4 regions of the Candidatus Thalassolituus haligoni genome follow, and region 1 is predicted to be linked to each of the others. Evidence: predicted binding sites of a transcription regulator. Region 1 holds the regulator's gene; each other region holds the start of a gene.
The links. The regulator FNR, encoded in region 1, switches genes on or off when oxygen is low (the NO sensors DNR and NnrR bind a similar motif). The targets are predictions, from matches to a motif close to TTGATNTANATCAA.
Positions count from the first base shown of each region.

Region 2: hpaD (3,4-dihydroxyphenylacetate 2,3-dioxygenase) is a predicted target of FNR. The motif match lies at 1,386-1,399, and genes of this name have one in related genera.
Region 3: petA (ubiquinol-cytochrome c reductase iron-sulfur subunit) is a predicted target of FNR. The motif match lies at 2,105-2,118, and genes of this name have one in related genera.
Region 4: paaF (2,3-dehydroadipyl-CoA hydratase PaaF) is a predicted target of FNR. The motif match lies at 2,546-2,559, and genes of this name have one in related genera.

Region 1 is NZ_CP139482.1:1,614,999-1,619,284, forward strand. Features, by position in the region: gene SOJ49_RS07335 (hypothetical protein) at 1-353, shown strand, start outside; gene ttcA (tRNA 2-thiocytidine(32) synthetase TtcA) at 427-1,278, opposite strand; gene fnr (fumarate/nitrate reduction transcriptional regulator Fnr) at 1,537-2,307, opposite strand; gene SOJ49_RS07350 (sulfite exporter TauE/SafE family protein) at 2,428-3,084, opposite strand; gene ccoS (cbb3-type cytochrome oxidase assembly protein CcoS) at 3,081-3,317, opposite strand; gene SOJ49_RS07360 (heavy metal translocating P-type ATPase) at 3,364-4,286, opposite strand, start outside.
Region 2 is NZ_CP139482.1:3,417,891-3,422,176, forward strand. Features, by position in the region: gene SOJ49_RS15320 (hypothetical protein) at 1-808, shown strand, start outside; gene hpaR (homoprotocatechuate degradation operon regulator HpaR) at 867-1,289, shown strand; gene hpaD (3,4-dihydroxyphenylacetate 2,3-dioxygenase) at 1,612-2,463, shown strand; gene SOJ49_RS15335 (hypothetical protein) at 2,476-2,670, shown strand; gene SOJ49_RS15340 (aldehyde dehydrogenase family protein) at 2,760-4,193, shown strand; gene SOJ49_RS15345 (multidrug effflux MFS transporter) at 4,269-4,286, shown strand, end outside.
Region 3 is NZ_CP139482.1:3,500,967-3,505,252, reverse strand. Features, by position in the region: gene SOJ49_RS15745 (peptide chain release factor 3) at 1-874, shown strand, start outside; gene rplM (50S ribosomal protein L13) at 1,246-1,680, shown strand; gene rpsI (30S ribosomal protein S9) at 1,682-2,074, shown strand; gene petA (ubiquinol-cytochrome c reductase iron-sulfur subunit) at 2,298-2,894, shown strand; gene SOJ49_RS15725 (cytochrome bc complex cytochrome b subunit) at 2,894-4,120, shown strand; gene SOJ49_RS15720 (cytochrome c1) at 4,120-4,286, shown strand, end outside.
Region 4 is NZ_CP139482.1:499,875-504,160, forward strand. Features, by position in the region: gene SOJ49_RS02250 (phenylacetic acid degradation protein PaaY) at 1-508, opposite strand, end outside; gene paaN (phenylacetic acid degradation protein PaaN) at 524-2,236, opposite strand; gene paaF (2,3-dehydroadipyl-CoA hydratase PaaF) at 2,683-3,465, shown strand; gene paaG (2-(1,2-epoxy-1,2-dihydrophenyl)acetyl-CoA isomerase PaaG) at 3,505-4,286, shown strand, end outside.

The DNA.
Region 1 (4,286 bases):
TTGATACCGTGGTCAGTGTTTGTCCGTGGAAATCGGCGTCTGGCAGTGGCTATGTCCGGGTGATCCGTACACGTGGCCCAACCGGTCACGGCCTGTATTTACAGTGGATACGATTTGGTGTGGCAGGTAGTGAGGCTGAGGTGATTTCGACCCGGAGCATTGAGGAATTGGCAACGGAGTTTGACGTTGCTGTGGAGATGCCAGTGGCACAGCTCGAAAAAGACCATTGTCTGTTGCAAAGCCAGGCAGAGGATAGTGTCAACGGACGACGTTACCGACTTGATATTCGTGTTGGTGCGCCCGGAGATTACCAATTCGCAGTTACCCGGCATCTGAGTGGTGGTTTACCCTAGCAGGCTGTTTTTCACCCATTCAAGTCGTGGCCGCACTCTCAGACGGGTGATTGGTGTATGTGCATGGCAGACGCTATTCGATCGTTACAATATCCAGCCGCGTGGCCAGGTGTGACTGGTCTTGCTGCTTTTGCAGGTTAACAAAGTCGAACAGGTTAAGATCCCCCAGCTGTGAGGGGGCTATGTTACAGATGGCTGCGAAGATGTTGTCACTGCGGCCTGGTTGGATTTTTTCCCACTCATGCAGCATGTTTTTGACGTTTTGACGTTGCATGTTTTCCTGCGACCCACAGAGGTTGCAGGGAATGATCGGAAATTCCCGCGCTGCTGCAAACGCCTCGATATCCTTTTCCTTGCAGTAGGCCAGCGGACGGATCAGTACATGCTTCTTGTCGTCGCTGAGTAATTTGGGTGGCATGGCTTTGAGCTTGCCGCCATAAAACATATTCAGGAACAGGGTTTCGATAATATCGTCGCGGTGATGTCCGAGGGCAATTTTGTTGGCACCAATGTGTTCGGCAAAGCCGTACAGGGTACCGCGCCGCAAGCGTGAGCACAGACCGCAAGTAGTTTTGCCTTCCGGAATAATGTCCATGACGACGCTGTAGGTGTCTTTTTCGACAATATGGAAGGGCACATCCAGCTTGCTCAGGTATTCCGGCAGAACATGCTCAGGAAAGCCCGGCTGTTTCTGATCCATATTGACTGCGATCAGTTCAAAGTTAACCGGGGCGCTTTTCTTCAAGCTCATCAATATGTCGAGCATGGTGTAGGAGTCTTTGCCTCCAGACAGACACACCATGATTTTGTCACCTTCCTCAATCATGCAATAGTCTTCGATGGCCTTGCCGACATGACGGCGCAAACGTTTTTGCAGTTTGTTGAATTCGAGTCGTTCTTTGCGATCGATGACGTCGGCAGTCATGCTGGGAAAACTCCTGGATGTTCTGGGATGGAACACGGGCTAAAAATCAGGCGGCGAATTCTAGCGAATAGATTGGCTGTCGTCAGCAAGAGTTGCTGTGCTGGATGTTCGATTCAGCCAAGCTATGACTGACAGGGAAGGTTGTCAAATCTGTTAACCGTGAGTCAGCGTGCACGTGGGATACTGCGGAGCAGTAGCAGCCACATATGTCCGGTGTTTTGCCGAACGGTTGCGGGCTGCCTGCTGCTACTGATCGGTTTATTCTGTGGTGGCCTTGTCGTCGCATTCGAGGTGAGCACTCAGGCCTGCCATCTCATAAAGACTGTTCATGTCCAACACAATGATTTCCTTGCCTTGGGTTTCGATCAGCGCATTTTTCTGAAAGCGGGTAAATACCCGACTAATGGTTTCAACCGCGAGACCAAGATAATTGCTGATGTCGACCCTGGACATGGGCAGCCGGAAGTGAGTCGCGCTGAAGCCTCGGCGGGCATAGCGGTTGGAAATATCCAGTAAAAAGGAGGCCACACGTTCTTCGGCGTTCTTTTTGCTTAATAGCAGCATCATGTTCTGGTCGTGGCGAATTTCATTACCCATGGTGCGCATCAGCTGTTTACGCAGATCGGGTAATTCGTCGGTGAGGTTTTCCAGCTGGTGCACCGGAATTTCACACACGGTGGTTGTTTCCAGTGCCTTGGCGGTGAGTGGGTAATCTCCGGCATCGTAACCGGCTAACCCAATCAGTTCGCTGGCGAGGTGAAAGCCGGTGATCTGCTCTTCGCCGTTGCTGGCCAGGGTATAGGTTTTCAGGGCACCAGTACGTACTGCAAATACCGACTGGAATTCATCCCCTTGCTGGAATAACAGCTGGCCTTTCTGGATGGGTCGGCCACGGCGAATAATATCGTCAAGCCGCTCCATATCACTGTCGCTGAGCGATAGTGGCAGACACAGAGCATTCAGGGAGCAAGTCTGGCAGTGGGGCTGATTGCCGCGCAAGGGAGGATGTGCAACTTGGTTTGTTTTCATTGAGCTCACCGTGTCTGGTTTTCCGTGACAAACGGAACAACTGTTTTCCATTAGTTTTCGTATGGTCTTAGCTCACAGGGTGACTGTCAAGACATTGGTCAAGGTATTACAGTTGGCTGACTATAGCCAGATGGCCGCTGCGGTCCACAATCCATAACTGATGAGCAAGAGTCCGGCGATGCGACGGCTGACGTTGTGATTGAGTAATCGATTGAGGCTGCTGGCGGCGAGGCCGCTGGCAAACAGGGCAGGCAGTGTGCCCAGTCCGAAACAGGCCATGGCCAGTGCACCCTTGAGAGGATCGCCATTAGCGGCGACCCAGCTTAATGTACTGTAGACCAGGCCACAGGGAAGCCATCCCCACAGCAATCCGAGACGAAAGCGGCTGCTGACTGATTGTTGTGCCAGTAATGGTTTGGTGGCGGGCTGTAGCAGACGCCACAGGTGCTGACCGAGCTGTTCAATCCGGGTCAGCCAGCTTGCCCAGCGCGCGATGTAGAGTCCCATCAGCATTAGCATCACGGCAGCCAGTGTGCGTAATACCAGCGTCAGCAGGTCATTCAGTTGCTGCAGCCATAAGCCAAGTACAGAGACTATCAGCCCAGCCACTACGTAGCTGGTGATTCGTCCGCCATTAAAAGCCAAGGCGGTTAATAGCGGTTGATGCTGTGAGCGACTGCCAATGGCTGCCGCAATACCGCCACACATGACCAGGCAATGACTGGAACCAAACAAGCCCAGCAGTAATGCGGTGAGCAGTGACAGTGGTTCAATCACGACAATTTGTCAGGTGATGTGGCGTCTGGTGCTGCAGGCGGTGGGTTGATTGTTGTTGACGGCGGTTTTTCGGCGCTGGCCGTCGTTTCCTCAGGGTCGTCATCAAAGAGAATCTTGTGGGCTGGCGACTCCAGATCATCAAACTGACCGCTACGTACTGCCCAGAAAAAAATCAGGGTGGCGATACTGATCAGGACGATCGAGAGTGGAACAAGTATGTAGATAATATCCATGTTATGTCCGTCATGCTGGGCGAATGGGTGCCGTTATAACCCGGCATTATGTCTGTGGGTGGCTATCGGCAGCATCCGGTTTGGATATCCGGGACAGCCTCAAGGCGTTACTGACCACCAACAGGGAACTGAACGACATGCCGATGGCTGCCGCCCAGGGGGGAATGTAACCTGCGGCCGCTACTGGCAGGGCAAGCAGGTTGTAAAACAGTGCCCAGCCAATATTCTGGTATATCACTTTCCGGGTGCGGCTGGCGGTGTCCAGAGCCTGCAGCAGGCTGTCCAGGCGTCCGCTGGTCACCAGCGCATCAGCACTGGTTTTGGCCAGGTCGCTGGCATCGCTGACGGCAATCGCAATATCAGCACCAGCGAGTACCGGCACATCGTTAATGCCATCTCCGACCATCAAAACGCGTTCTCCCTGCTGTTGCCACAGGCGCACCTGTTGCAACTTTTGCTCGGGAGACAAACCGATCCATACGTCGTTGATACCCAGTTGTGCTGCCAGCAGTTGGCCAGAAGCACCGGGGTCGCCGGTGAGCAGCGCCGTTTTTATCTGGCGTTGGTGCAAGCCTCTGACCAGGCTGGTCGCGGATTTTCTGACGCTGTCGCCCAGTCGAATCCAGGCAACGGCTTGCTCATTGACGCTGAGCAACAGCCATTGTCCCTCCTGCTGATTCAGATGACTGGTATCGGGTTTGGCCGTGGCTGGCACAGCAAAATCGGGCCGACCCAATCGAACGGGCAGGGACTGTTCTGCCGTTGGATGCCAGAAACCACAGATACCGGCACCGGTCTGTTGCTGGACATCGCTCACTGTGGCGGGACGAATACGGCGAAAGGCGCGTGCAATCGGGTGGCTGCTGGACTTTTCCAGACCGGCAGCAACGGCGAGGATGCTTTCTCTATCCAGGTCACCTGCCAATACCACGTCTTCAATGGTGAGTTTGCCCTGGGTGAGAGTGCCGG
Region 2 (4,286 bases), 1.8 Mb from region 1:
GCTGGCGATTTTCTGGTCGCCATTTCTCAGCATGATCCCGCTGATTCTGGAACAAGTACCCGGCGTACAAATGCCGCAGGTCTACCCATGGGCCTTAACTCTGGTCGTTTTGGGTATGGCCGTCACCCTGATCGAAGCGAAACTGCGCTACGGTGACGAACTGGCAACGTATCAGGGTTATCCAATTCGGCCAGCCAGCCTGTTTCTTCCCGGTATTCTGATCGGCACCCTGTTAATCAGCCACCGGCTGTTCCCGAACACCCCCATGGTCGCCATTGTCTCTGCTGTCGCCGTGCTGATTCCCACCACACTGATGGGGTGGCGAAATGGCCTTGCCGGTGGCCTCGATACGCTGAAAAAACACATCACCACCCAGCTGCCTAACGGTCGTCCGGAAGTGTCTTTGTTTCTTGCTGCCGGTTTTCTCGCAGCCGGAGTCAAAGCCTGCATCAGCTCCGGGCTGATCAGCTTTCCGTTTGAACAAACCAGCGCCATGGTGGCTATTATCACTATGCTGGCCATCGTTATTATTGCCAGCCTCGGTGTCCACCAGTTTGCCCTGTTCGCCATCTTTGCCGGTCTGATGCACAACGTCACCGCTACCCCGACACTGATGGCCATTGCTTATATCATGGGGGTATCCCTGTCGATGTCGGGTAGTGTATTCAGCGGCCTGAACTTTATCGTGCAGGGCCAGTACCAGGTTGGTAATCGCGAGATCCTGCGTCACAACCTGCCCTACACCCTGCTGATGCTGCTACTCACCAGCCTGATATTGCTGGTGATGGAAGCAGCCGGTATACAATAAATACGGGCAGACACCGCCCGCCCAGACGATTCAGACAAGCACAACGGAAGCCCTTTTAATGCGCAAGTTCGACGACTCCATTCCACTCAAATTGCTCAAGTCACGCGAGTCCACCATGGCTTTTTTCAGGCCTATCCTGCAAGAAATCGGCCTCACAGAACAGCAATGGCGAGTGATTCGAGCCCTCAACGAATACGAGGAGCTGGAGTCCAAGCAGCTGGCTGAACTGTGCTGTATTCTCAGCCCCAGTCTCACTGGCATCATCAACCGACTCGAAGCACAAGATTATCTCCGCCGCCGCAAGTCCACCGAAGACCAGCGCCGGATCCTGATCAGCCTGACCGAAAAAGCCAAAACCATGTTTGCCAACGCCAGCCCACGAATGGAAGGACTCTATGCTGAAATGACCAGCCAGCTGTCACCACAAAAGATGGATTTGCTGAAAGAGCTGCTGGATGAAATCATCAAACTTGAACCTTGAATCTCTCCCGGCATGCCGTTGTCGTCCCTCCCCGACAGCTCGGGGCCCTGGCACGCAAACACTCTTCGCGGCTAACAACGCCTCAGCCAGCAAAAGCTGACCTGCCTCAAGCCCTGGACTGATTTACCTCAAGGCTCGTTCACTCCAGCCAGGATGCTCCATTGACATTAGATAACATGTTAATTATATTTTTACTTAACATGTTAATATTTAGTGATCACTTAGCCGCATGGATAACCATACCCTCCATGCTCCCGACCAAAAGCCGGTCTGCCGTCGGGACAAGCCAATTCTGTCTAACAACGATAAAAAGGTGACGACCATGGGCGAAATGACCCTTGCTGCAAAAGTGACTCATGTACCTACCATGCTGCTGTCGGAGCAGCCTGGCAAACTGGAAGGCTGCCGCCAGCCCGCCATTGATGGCCACCGTGAGCTGGGGCGTCGTGCCCGTGCTGCCGGTGTCGATACCGTGGTGATTCTGGACACCCACTGGCTGGTCAACGCCGGGTTCCACATTAACAGCAACAAACATTTTGAAGGCGTGTACACCAGCCACGAGTTTCCGCACTTTATCCAGAACCTTGAATACAGCCATCCTGGTGCACCGGCGCTGGGGGATGCAATTGCCGCCAAGGCGACGGAAAAAGGGGTGCATACTCTGTCGCACCAGGTGCCAACGCTGGATCTGGAATACGGCACGCTGGTGCCACTGAAATTTATGGATCCGGATTCGCAATTCAAGGTGGTGTCGGTAGCAGCCTGGTGCACCGTTCATAATCTCAACGACTCCCGCGTACTGGGCGAAGCCATCGCCGCAGCAATCAAGGAGTACGACGGCAAGGTCATGGTGGTTGCCTCTGGTTCGCTGTCGCACCAGATCTGGGAAAACGAACTGTACGAAGCCAACAACGGCACCTTCACCATCTCCCGCGAGTTTCACAAGCAGGTTGACCTGCGGGTACTGCAACTGTGGGAGCAAGGCAAGTACGCCACGTTCCTGAAGATGCTGCCGGAATACGCCAAATTCTGTTCTGGCGAAGGCGGTATGCACGACACTGCCATGCTGTTTGGTGCCCTGGGTTGGGACAAGTACCAGGGCAAGGCCGAAGTACTGACCCCCTATTTCGAAAGCTCCGGCACCGGTCAGACCAACGTCCAGTTCCATGTATAGACACGACGCTTTATGAGCGTGACCCACTCGCTCGACGAGCGGAGCCGCGACTCCGCTCTGGCCATGTTACAGGCTGCCCGGCTCAAGGCCGGAGAGCTTGGCGTGGCCGTTTGTATTTGTATTGTCAGCCCCCAAGGAGTGCCATTGGCGAGTTACCATCCGGGACTCGGGTGGTGGGTGTTGTCGGCATATCGGGGGCAACCGTAGAACACGATATTCAATGTGCAGAAGCGGCCATCTCAGCGCTGGGCCAGGCCGCCCTGAAAGACCAATAAACTCAACACAGAAGGTTTACCATGCTGCAGGCATCCTACCCCTATTACCTGGCCAACGAGCCAATGGCTCCGAACCAGGATCTGGAAGTAAAAAACAAATACACCGGCGAAGTAGCCACCCGCGTCGCCATGGCTGACGTTGACGCCATCGATAAAGCCATTGCGGCGGCGGTTGAAGCCACCGAACCCATGCGCAAGATGCCAGCCTACAAGCGCCAGGAAATCATTTACCACTGCGTCCGTCGTTTTGAACAACGCTTTGAAGAAATCGCCCAGGCCCTGTGCCTGGAAGCAGGCAAGCCAATCAAGGATGCTCGCGGTGAAGTGACCCGTTTGATCGACACCTTCAAGATCGCCGCCGAAGAAGCCACCCGTATTTACGGTGAAGTAATCCCGATGGACATAACCCCGCGCGCCAAAGGCTACAGCGGTCAATGGAAACGCGTGCCGATTGGCCCCTGTTCGTTTATTTCGCCGTTCAACTTCCCGCTGAACCTGGCGGCCCACAAAGTGGCCCCGGCACTGGCAGCGGGTTGTCCGTTTGTACTCAAACCCGCCTCCCTGACCCCTGTTGGCGCACTGATTATCGGTGAAATTCTGGCCGAGACCGACCTGCCCAAAGGCGCGTTCTCGATTCTGCCGTGTCACCGCGATGGCGCTGACCTGTTCACCACCGACGAGCGCCTCAAGCTACTGAGTTTCACCGGTTCGCCGGAAGTTGGCTGGGCATTGAAAGCCAAAGCCGGCAAAAAACCCGTAGTACTGGAACTGGGTGGCAACGCCGCCTGTATCGTTGACGAAGGCACCGACCTTGACGATGCCGTGACGCGTATTGTGTTTGGTGCTTATTACCAGTCTGGCCAGAGCTGTATTTCGGTGCAGCGCATCATGGTGCACGACAGCCTGTACGACGATACCAAAGCCCGTCTGGCCAAGGCCGTTGGCGCACTGGTACACGGCGACCCCGCCGATGAAAACACCTTTATCGGCCCGATGATTTCCGAGAAAGAAGCCATCCGACTGCACACCTGGGTAGAAGAAGCCAAAGAAGGCGGCGCCACCGTACTCTGTGGCGGCGAGCGCGACGGTGCCATGTTGCAAGCCACACTGCTGTGTGACGTCACAGCCGAGATGAACGTCAACACCCAAGAAGCCTTCGGCCCGGTCGCCATCCTGAGCAAATTCAGCAACTTCGATGACGCGCTGAAAGAAGTCAATAACTCCGACTTCGGCCTGCAAGCGGGCATTTTCACCAAAGACATCTACAAAGCACAGAAAGCCTGGGACGAACTGGACGTCGGCGGTGTCGTCATTGGTGATGTCCCGAGCTGGCGAGTCGACCACATGCCTTACGGCGGTGTGAAAGACTCCGGCATTGGCCGTGAAGGCGTGCGGTATGCCATCGAAGACATGACCGAAATCCGCTTGATGGTACTGCGCAACCCGAACACGTAAGCGTCGGTTGCACCGCCGTTCCCACACTCAGCGTGGGAACGGCTTTTGGGTCACCAAACCATACGAGGAACACGTTTGAACAAACCCCACGTC
Region 3 (4,286 bases), 1.9 Mb from region 1:
TGAATTTGATCTGGATGAATACCTTGCAGGCACGATGACGCCGGTATTCTTCGGCACCGCCTTGTCGAACTTTGGGGTGCGCGAAATGCTCAATTACTTTGTTGAGTGGGCACCCGCGCCGATTCCGCGTCAGACCAATGAGCGCGAAGTGCCACCAATGGAAGAAACGTTCTCCGGTTTTATTTTCAAGATCCAGGCTAATATGGATCCGAAACATCGTGACCGTATTGCCTTTATGCGGGTGTGCTCTGGCGCTTATACCCGTGGTATGAAGATGAAACACACGCGGATTGGCAAAGACATCAAGATTGCCGACGCAGTGACCTTTCTTGCAGGCGACCGCTCAGCGGTAGAAGAAGCCATTTCCGGTGACATCATCGGGCTGCACAACCATGGCACCATCCAGATTGGCGATACCTTCACTGAGGGTGAAAACCTGCGGTTCACTGGTATTCCTCACTTTGCCCCGGAACTGTTCAAGCGAGTGCGGTTGAAAGATCCGTTAAAAATGAAGCAGCTGCAGAAGGGATTGCAGCAGCTGTCGGAAGAAGGCGCAACCCAGTTATTTATGCCGGTTAATAACAACGATCTGATCCTTGGTGCGGTCGGGGTGTTGCAGTTTGATGTGGTACAGCAGCGCCTGCGCGACGAGTATAAAGTGGAATGTATTTATGAGCCGGTCAGTGTGAATACGGCACGCTGGGTGTATTGCGCAGATAGCAAGATGCTGGAAGATTTCAAACGTAAGGCAGCAGATAACCTGGCGATTGATGGCGGCGGCTATCTGACCTACATCGCACCGACGCGGGTGAACCTGAGTTTGATTCAGGAGCGCTGGCCCGAGGTGGAATTCCGCGCAACCCGTGAGCACTGATTGCTGCCTGACCGCTCCGTAGGGACGCCCTCCATGGCTGTCTGTAACGGCACGGCAGGGTGTGCAGGGTGATAGGTATGAGCGTCAGTTCTTTGGAGGCGGCTAGGCCGTGCCGGTTTGATGCGGACGAAGCCAATCTGGCGGGCAATAAAAATCTGTCGACAATTCATTTTTCGAGTGGATTATTTTCTGCACTAAAGATACAATCCGCGCCCCTTTATGAAAAGACGGCTCCTTTCTGGCACTTGTGTCGTGACGGCTGATCCGTGACTTACTGTGTTAAAAATACACAGATGGTTGCGTGGGTAATAACCGTCCTGTAGAATGCCGCCCTCTTTTCTGATCAACATGCCCTTGAAGGCGAGAATTTGATGAAAACTTACAGCGCAAAACCCGAAGCCGTAAAACGTGAATGGTTTGTTGTTGATGCAGCTGATCAGACGCTGGGTCGCCTGGCTACCGAGGTTGCTCGCCGTTTGAGAGGCAAGCACAAGCCAGAATACACACCACACGTTGATACCGGCGATTACATCGTCGTGATCAATGCTGAAAAAGTAAAAGTCACTGGCAATAAAACCAGCGACAAAATGTATTACCGTCACACTGGTTACCCCGGTGGCCTGAAGTCGATCTCTTTTGAGAAGCTGATCGACTACAAGCCGCAGGACGTAATTGAGACAGCGGTAAAAGGCATGCTGCCCAAGAATCCTCTTGGACGCGCCATGTTCAAGAAAATGAAAGTTTACGCAGGTAGCGAGCATCCACACACCGCTCAGCAGCCTCAAGAACTGAAGCTGGGAGAATAATATGGCCGTAACTCAATACTACGGTACCGGTCGTCGCAAGACGTCCACTGCTCGCGTTTTCTTGCGTCCAGGTACTGGCTCTATCGTGATCAACAAGCGCACACTGGAAGAATATTTCGGTCGTGAAACTGCTCGTATGGTTGTCCGTCAGCCTCTGGAACTGACTGAGAGTCTGGAGAAGTTTGACATTGTTGTTAATGTTAACGGCGGTGGTGGTAATGGTCAGGCGGGTGCTATCCGTCACGGCATTACTCGCGCCCTGATGCAATACGACGAAACGCTACGTCCATCTCTGCGTGCTGCGGGTTACGTTACTCGTGACGCTCGTGAGGTTGAACGTAAGAAGGTTGGTCTGCGTAAAGCACGTAAGAAGCCGCAGTTCTCCAAGCGTTAAGCTATTTTTTGCTGATAAAAAAGGCGTCCCTTGGCTTATGTCAATGGACGCTTTTTTTGTTTTTATATCCCTACAGCACGTATGTCTTCCCGGTTGTTTCAAATCCTCAATTTCTTTACTATGTGCGCCGCTCTGCATTCTACGCCGGGTCTGCCGACCGTAGTCCCTCTCAGGCAAACGACCTCGCGGCAGAAAAGAATTTTAATGATGGGAGAAGATGGTAATGAGTCAAGACGGCGTTAATAAAGGTCGGCGCACCCTGTTGGTGGGCGTGACTTCTGCTGTCGGCGCAGTTGGTGCTGGCTTTGTCGCTGTACCCTTCGTCAAATCTTGGGTTCCAAGTGAAAAGGCGAAAGCGGCGGGCGCTCCGGCCAAGGTCGATGTCAGCAAAGTCGAACTGGGTTCGATGCTGACTGCCGAATGGCGTGGCAAGCCGGTATACATCGTGCACCGTACAGATGCGATGCTGGAAAATCTGCCAGAGCATAATGACCGGCTGAAAGATCCGGATAACAGCAACAAGGCTCAGCAACCAGCCTACGCTGACAACATCAATCGCTCACGCAAGCCTGAAATCCTGGTTTTGCTGGGTGTTTGTACTCACCTGGGTTGTGCCCCCAAGTACTTTGGCGAAGTCAAACCTCAGCAGTTTGATGCAAACTGGCCTGGAGGCTGGTTTTGTCCATGTCACGGTTCCCGTTTTGATCTGTCTGGTCGTGTTTTTCAGGGATCTCCGGCTGCGGCCAACCTGGAAGTTCCGCCGTACAGCTACGAAAGCGCCAGTGTGGTTGTAATCGGTGTGGATGAGGAGAACGCCTGATGAGTAACAAGCAAAATACCTTCATGGGCTGGATTGATGACCGCTTGCCGGTAACCAGTGCCTATGAAAAGCATATGTCCAAGTACTATGCGCCGAAGAACTTCAACTTCTGGTACTTCTTCGGCGTATTGTCGATGTTGATGCTGGTTAACCAGATCCTGACCGGTGTCTGGTTAACCATGAACTTCACTCCGAGTGCCGAAGCAGCGTTTGCCTCTGTTGAATACATCATGCGAGATGTTGAGTGGGGCTGGCTGATTCGCTATATGCACTCCACTGGCGCTACCTTCTTCTTTATCGCTATTTATCTGCACATGATGCGCGCCATTCTGTATGGTTCCTACCAGAAGCCTCGTGAATTGATCTGGATCTTCGGTATGGCCATTTACTTGGCTCTGATGGCAGAAGCTTTCATGGGCTACGTACTGCCATGGGGTCAAATGTCTTACTGGGGTGCGCAGGTAATTATCTCTCTGTTCTCTGTTCTGCCTTACGGTAATGAACTGACTGAATGGATTCGTGGTGACTTCCTGATTTCTGGTGCAACTCTGAACCGCTTTTTTGCCTTACACGTTGTCGCTGTGCCGCTGGTGATTGTCGGTCTGGTGGTTATGCACTTGCTGGCGTTGCATGAAGTGGGTTCCAACAACCCTGACGGTATCGACATCAAAAAACTGAAAGACGAAAACGGGGTTCCTCTGGATGGCGTGCCATTCCACCCTTACTACTCAGTACACGACCTGGTCGGCATCGTTGTCTTCCTGATGGTGTTCTGTACCGTAATGTTCTTCTTCCCTGAAGGCGGCGGTTTCATGTTGGAACACGCCAACTTTGAACCAGCTAATGGTTTGAAAACTCCTGAGCACATTGCTCCAGTTTGGTATTTTGGTGCGTTCTACGCGATTCTGCGTGCAGTGCCAGACAAACTGATGGGTGTTGCTGCAATGGGGGCTGCGATTGCGGTGTTGTTCGTACTACCATGGCTGGATCGTAGTCCTGTGCGTAGCTGGCGTTATAAGGGCTGGATGAGCAGAACCTTTATTCTGGTGTTTGCCGTGGCCTTTGTTCTGCTGACTTGGTTGGGTACTCAGCCTACCAATGAGCTGAATACCTTCCTGGCTCGTGCTTCATCGTTTATCTACTTCGGTTTCTTCTTGTTGATGCCTTTCTATACTCGTATGGAAAAAACCAAACCAGTGCCAGAACGCGTAACAGGAGGCCACTAATGAAAACGTTATTTGCATTGATCGCTGCACTGCTTCCTGCAGTTGCAATGGCCTCCAGTGAAGGTGTGCATCTGGATAAGCACCTGACCGATCTGACGGATAAGGCCTCACTGCAACGTGGCGCCCAGACCTTTATGAACTACTGCATGGGCTGTCATTCGATGGA
Region 4 (4,286 bases), 1.1 Mb from region 1:
GGCTGTTCAGGCAGCGACGCGACAGCTCGATATATTGTTGCGTGCCGAGCTGTTTCCAGCGTAGCTCATCATCCGTGACTTGACGTTTGATAACACCGGGCGTGCCCATCACCATGGAGCGCGGGGGACAGGTAAAACGGTTTTTGATGAAGGAGGAGGCCGAGACGATTGACTCGGCACCTATATCGGCACCATCCATCACCACGGCATTCATGCCAATCAGGGTATCTTCACCAATAATGCAGCCGTGCAGCACTGCGCCGTGGCCGATATGGCCATGGCGACGAATAATTGTGCTGCTTTGCGGGAAGCCGTGCACCACACAGGTATCCTGGATGTTGGCACCTTCTTCCATAATGATGCGGCCGAAATCACCACGCAGACAGGCGGCCGGGCCAACGTAGCATTGTGCTCCGATGATCACATCGCCAATCAGGACGGCAGTTGGATGGACATAGGCACTGGGATGAACCACTGGTGTCACGCCATCGATTTTGTAACAAGGCATATAAATCTCTCCTGATCAGTCAGTGGCGGCGGTCGCTGGACGACGGCTTTGTACCACTACAAAGCGGCGACTGATAAACCCTCTATCGGTGAGAGAAGTGTTGGCTGCCGGGTTGCCACCAGTGCCATGAAAGTCACTGAATGTGGCGGACTGGTTCATATAAAAACTGCCATCCAGATTGATGGATAACGAGACTGCGACGTCCTGAGCCAGATTTTCTGCCTGCGCCAGCACATCGTCGCGGGTGGTGTAGATAGCCAGTGCAATCGCGCCTTGAGCTAACAAGGTCTGGCGTGTCAGTGACAGGGATTCTGCGGTGCCGTGGGTACGAACCAGATACGCAATCGGGCCAAACTGTTCTTTGCCATACAGATCCTGATCCTGGCTTGCCAGTGCGAGCAGCAGTGGCGTCTGCACGCGGGCTGAGGGAAAATCTGGATGAATCAGACTCTTGCTATCGAGTAATACGCTGCCCCGGCCTGTGATCGCCTCCCGGCATTGCTGAATTCTGACTAAGGTGCCTTCACTTTGAATTGCGCCGAGGAAGCCGCACGCCTGGGCTGGATCGGCGGTCCACTGGGCAATACTGCTGACCAGTGCATCAGCTACTTGCTCAAATGACCAGCATTCACCTCCTACCATCACGCCACTAGCAGGAATATAAATGACTTGGGGAGAGGTACACATTTGCCCGGAGTAGAGACTGAGTGAGAAACCGAGATTACCAGCAACTGCAGTGATGTCCGCCATGCTGTCAATAATCACGGTGTTGAGCCCGGCTTTTTCGGTAAACACTTCCGCCTGGTGAGCGTGCTGTTCCAGCCAGTTGCCAAAGTGGCTGGAACCGGTGAAATCGATCAGCCGCACCCGTGGGTCGGTTGCCAGTCGGGCCGCCAGCGGGGCAGGCCGAGTGTCGACCGCGAGCATCACTAGGCGTGGATCGTATCCGGCTTCGGTGAGTACCTCCTGTAGCACCTTGACGGTCAGTGCCAGCGGCAGAATCGAATCCGGGTGGGGTTTGATGACCACCGGATTGCCCGTCACCAGGCTGGCAAATAATCCGGGGTAGGTATTCCAGGTCGGGAAGGTGCAACAGGCGATGCTGAGTGATATTCCCCGAGGCACGATATGCCAACGTTTAGTCAATGACAGTTGACCACGTTTGCCCATGGGTTTTCGCCACAATACGGATTGCGGTATCTCCGCCATGGCATCCCAGCTGTAGGCAACGGCTTCTACTGCCCGGTCCTGGGCGTGGGGGCCGCCGGCTTGGAAAGCCATATTGGCAGATTGTCCAGTGGTGTGTTGTACCGCCTGAGCCATCAGCGGACTGAGTGCATTTAACCGGTGAATGGCCTCCAGAGCGACCGCCACCCTGGTTTGTGGCCCTGCATCGCGCCAGCCACCAATCAGTGATTGCTGGGTTTCCAGTAACGTATCCGGGTCGTACTGCGGATAGTGGATGCCAAGGGCGAAGCCGTAGGGTGACTGCTCCTCACCCGCTCGTCCAATCTCCCCTACTCCTTGCAGCTCAAACGGCTGTCCTAGCAAGGTCTGGAATTCTGCTGCCGCGCTGGCCAATGACTCCGCCGGGTACGCTTTGGGATGTTCCGGGAAAGGAGCCCAGTAACCGCGCTGATGAATCGCACTAACGGCCTGATCCAGCAAAGGTGAGTGGCGGGAAAACCAGAGCGTGGCCTGGCTGTTCGTCATGGCATCAGACGACATAACAACTCCATTAATGAGTATTTTTGTTTTAAAGACACTAAAATATCTATTATTTATTATTTAATGTATCAAATCATAGGTCGTTGTTGATTGAAACGGCATCTGTTGGTGTTGTTTAGATTGTCTCGAAATGATGTATTTGAATCCATTTTATTTTCTATCTATTTGAAAAATATTGTTTTTTAATCGAGAAATGCTCGCGTCTATTGATTTTTCAGAGGGTTTTTTCATGCAAAATGAAAATAAGATACGAAAATCAAAAAATAAATTATTGTTTTGTATCTTAATTTTGGGCAGCATTGATAACTGTTGATGCAGATCAAACGAGTCCGCTCCTTGATTCAAGGCTGGTGCCGTCAGGGTGCCGGAACGAGTGGGAACGAAGACGTCTGCGCCTTAAGTCATTGCCGAAACGCTATAAAAACAAAATCGGACAGGTTACTCAGATGACAAAACGCTACGCAACACTGGTCGTACATAAGGTCAGTGCAGGGGTTCAGCTGATTGAGCTGAATCGCCCTGCGGCACTCAATGCCCTGACCACCGCCATGCTGGGTGAGTTGTCGGTGGTCATGGATCTGGCAGAAGCCGAGGACGACATTCGAGTGCTGGTTCTCACTGGCAACCGCAAGGCCTTTGCTGCCGGAGCCGATATCAAGGAAATGGCCGAGCGCGATTTGGTCGGTATTCTGAATGACCCCCGCCAGCAGCACTGGCAGCGGATTAGCCGTTTTCCCAAGCCGCTGGTTGCCGCCGTAAATGGCGTTTGTTTGGGCGGTGGCTGCGAGTTGGCGATGCACGCCGATATTATTCTTGCTGGCGCAGACGCGCGCTTCGGACAACCGGAAATCAACCTTGGCATCATGCCCGGTGCTGGGGGCACGCAGCGATTATTGCGGGCGGTGGGCAAGTCGATGGCAATGCAGATGGTACTGACTGGCGAGCCGATCACTGCTCGACAAGCTCAGCAATCCGGTCTGGTAAGCGAGATTACCCAACCGGAATTGACTGTTGAGCGGGCGTTGGCTGTTGCTGCCAGTATTGCCTGTAAGGCACCGCTGGCAGTGCGCCTGGCCAAAGAATCGGTGCTCAAAGGTATGGATACCGATCTCGCCTCTGGTCTCCGTTTCGAGCGCCATGCCTTTACTGTTCTGGCTGGCACCGCCGACCGCAAGGAAGGCATTGCCGCTTTTCAGGAAAAGCGCAAACCCGAATTTAACGGCCAGTAGTGCTGGCAACCCATTCTGATCTCCAGGAGCAATATGCCCATGAACCTCGAGTATATTCTGTATTCCGTTGAGGACGGCGTTGCCATCCTCAGTTTGAACCGTCCCAAGGCGTTGAACAGCTTTAACGAAGCCATGCACCTTGAAGTCAAAGAGGCCCTGAAAGCGACTGCCGGCAATCCGGAAGTCCGCGCCTTGCTGCTGACGGCAGAGGGCCGCGGTTTTTGTGCCGGTCAGGATTTATCTGACCGCAATGTTGACCCTAATGCCAATTCACCGGATCTGGGGTTGTCGATCGAACGCTTTTACAACCCATTGATCAAGACCCTGCAAGACTTGCCGATGCCGGTGATCTGTGCGGTCAATGGTGTCGCAGCCGGTGCTGGCGCGAATATTCCTTTGGCCTGTGATCTGGTGCTGGCGGCTCGCTCCGCCAAGTTTATTCAGGCGTTCTGCAAAATTGGTCTGGTGCCGGATTCTGGTGGTAGCTGGTTTCTGCCTCGCTTGGTCGGCATGGCCCGTGCCAAACATATGGCCTTGCTGGGAACCCCTGTCACAGCTGAGCAAGCGTATGACTGGGGCATGATCTATCGGGTGGTGGATGACGAAGCCCTGCATAACGAAGCCCTGACACTGGCGAAGCAATTAGCGACTCAACCGACGCAAGGTTTGGCGCTAATCAAGCGTGCCTTGAACAGCAGCGTCAGCAACAGCTTCGAGGAGCAGATGACGCTGGAGAGAGATCTGCAACGCCTGGCCGGTCGTACCGCCGACTACCGCGAAGGCGTAAAAGCCTTTATGGAAAAACGCACACCTGAATTCAA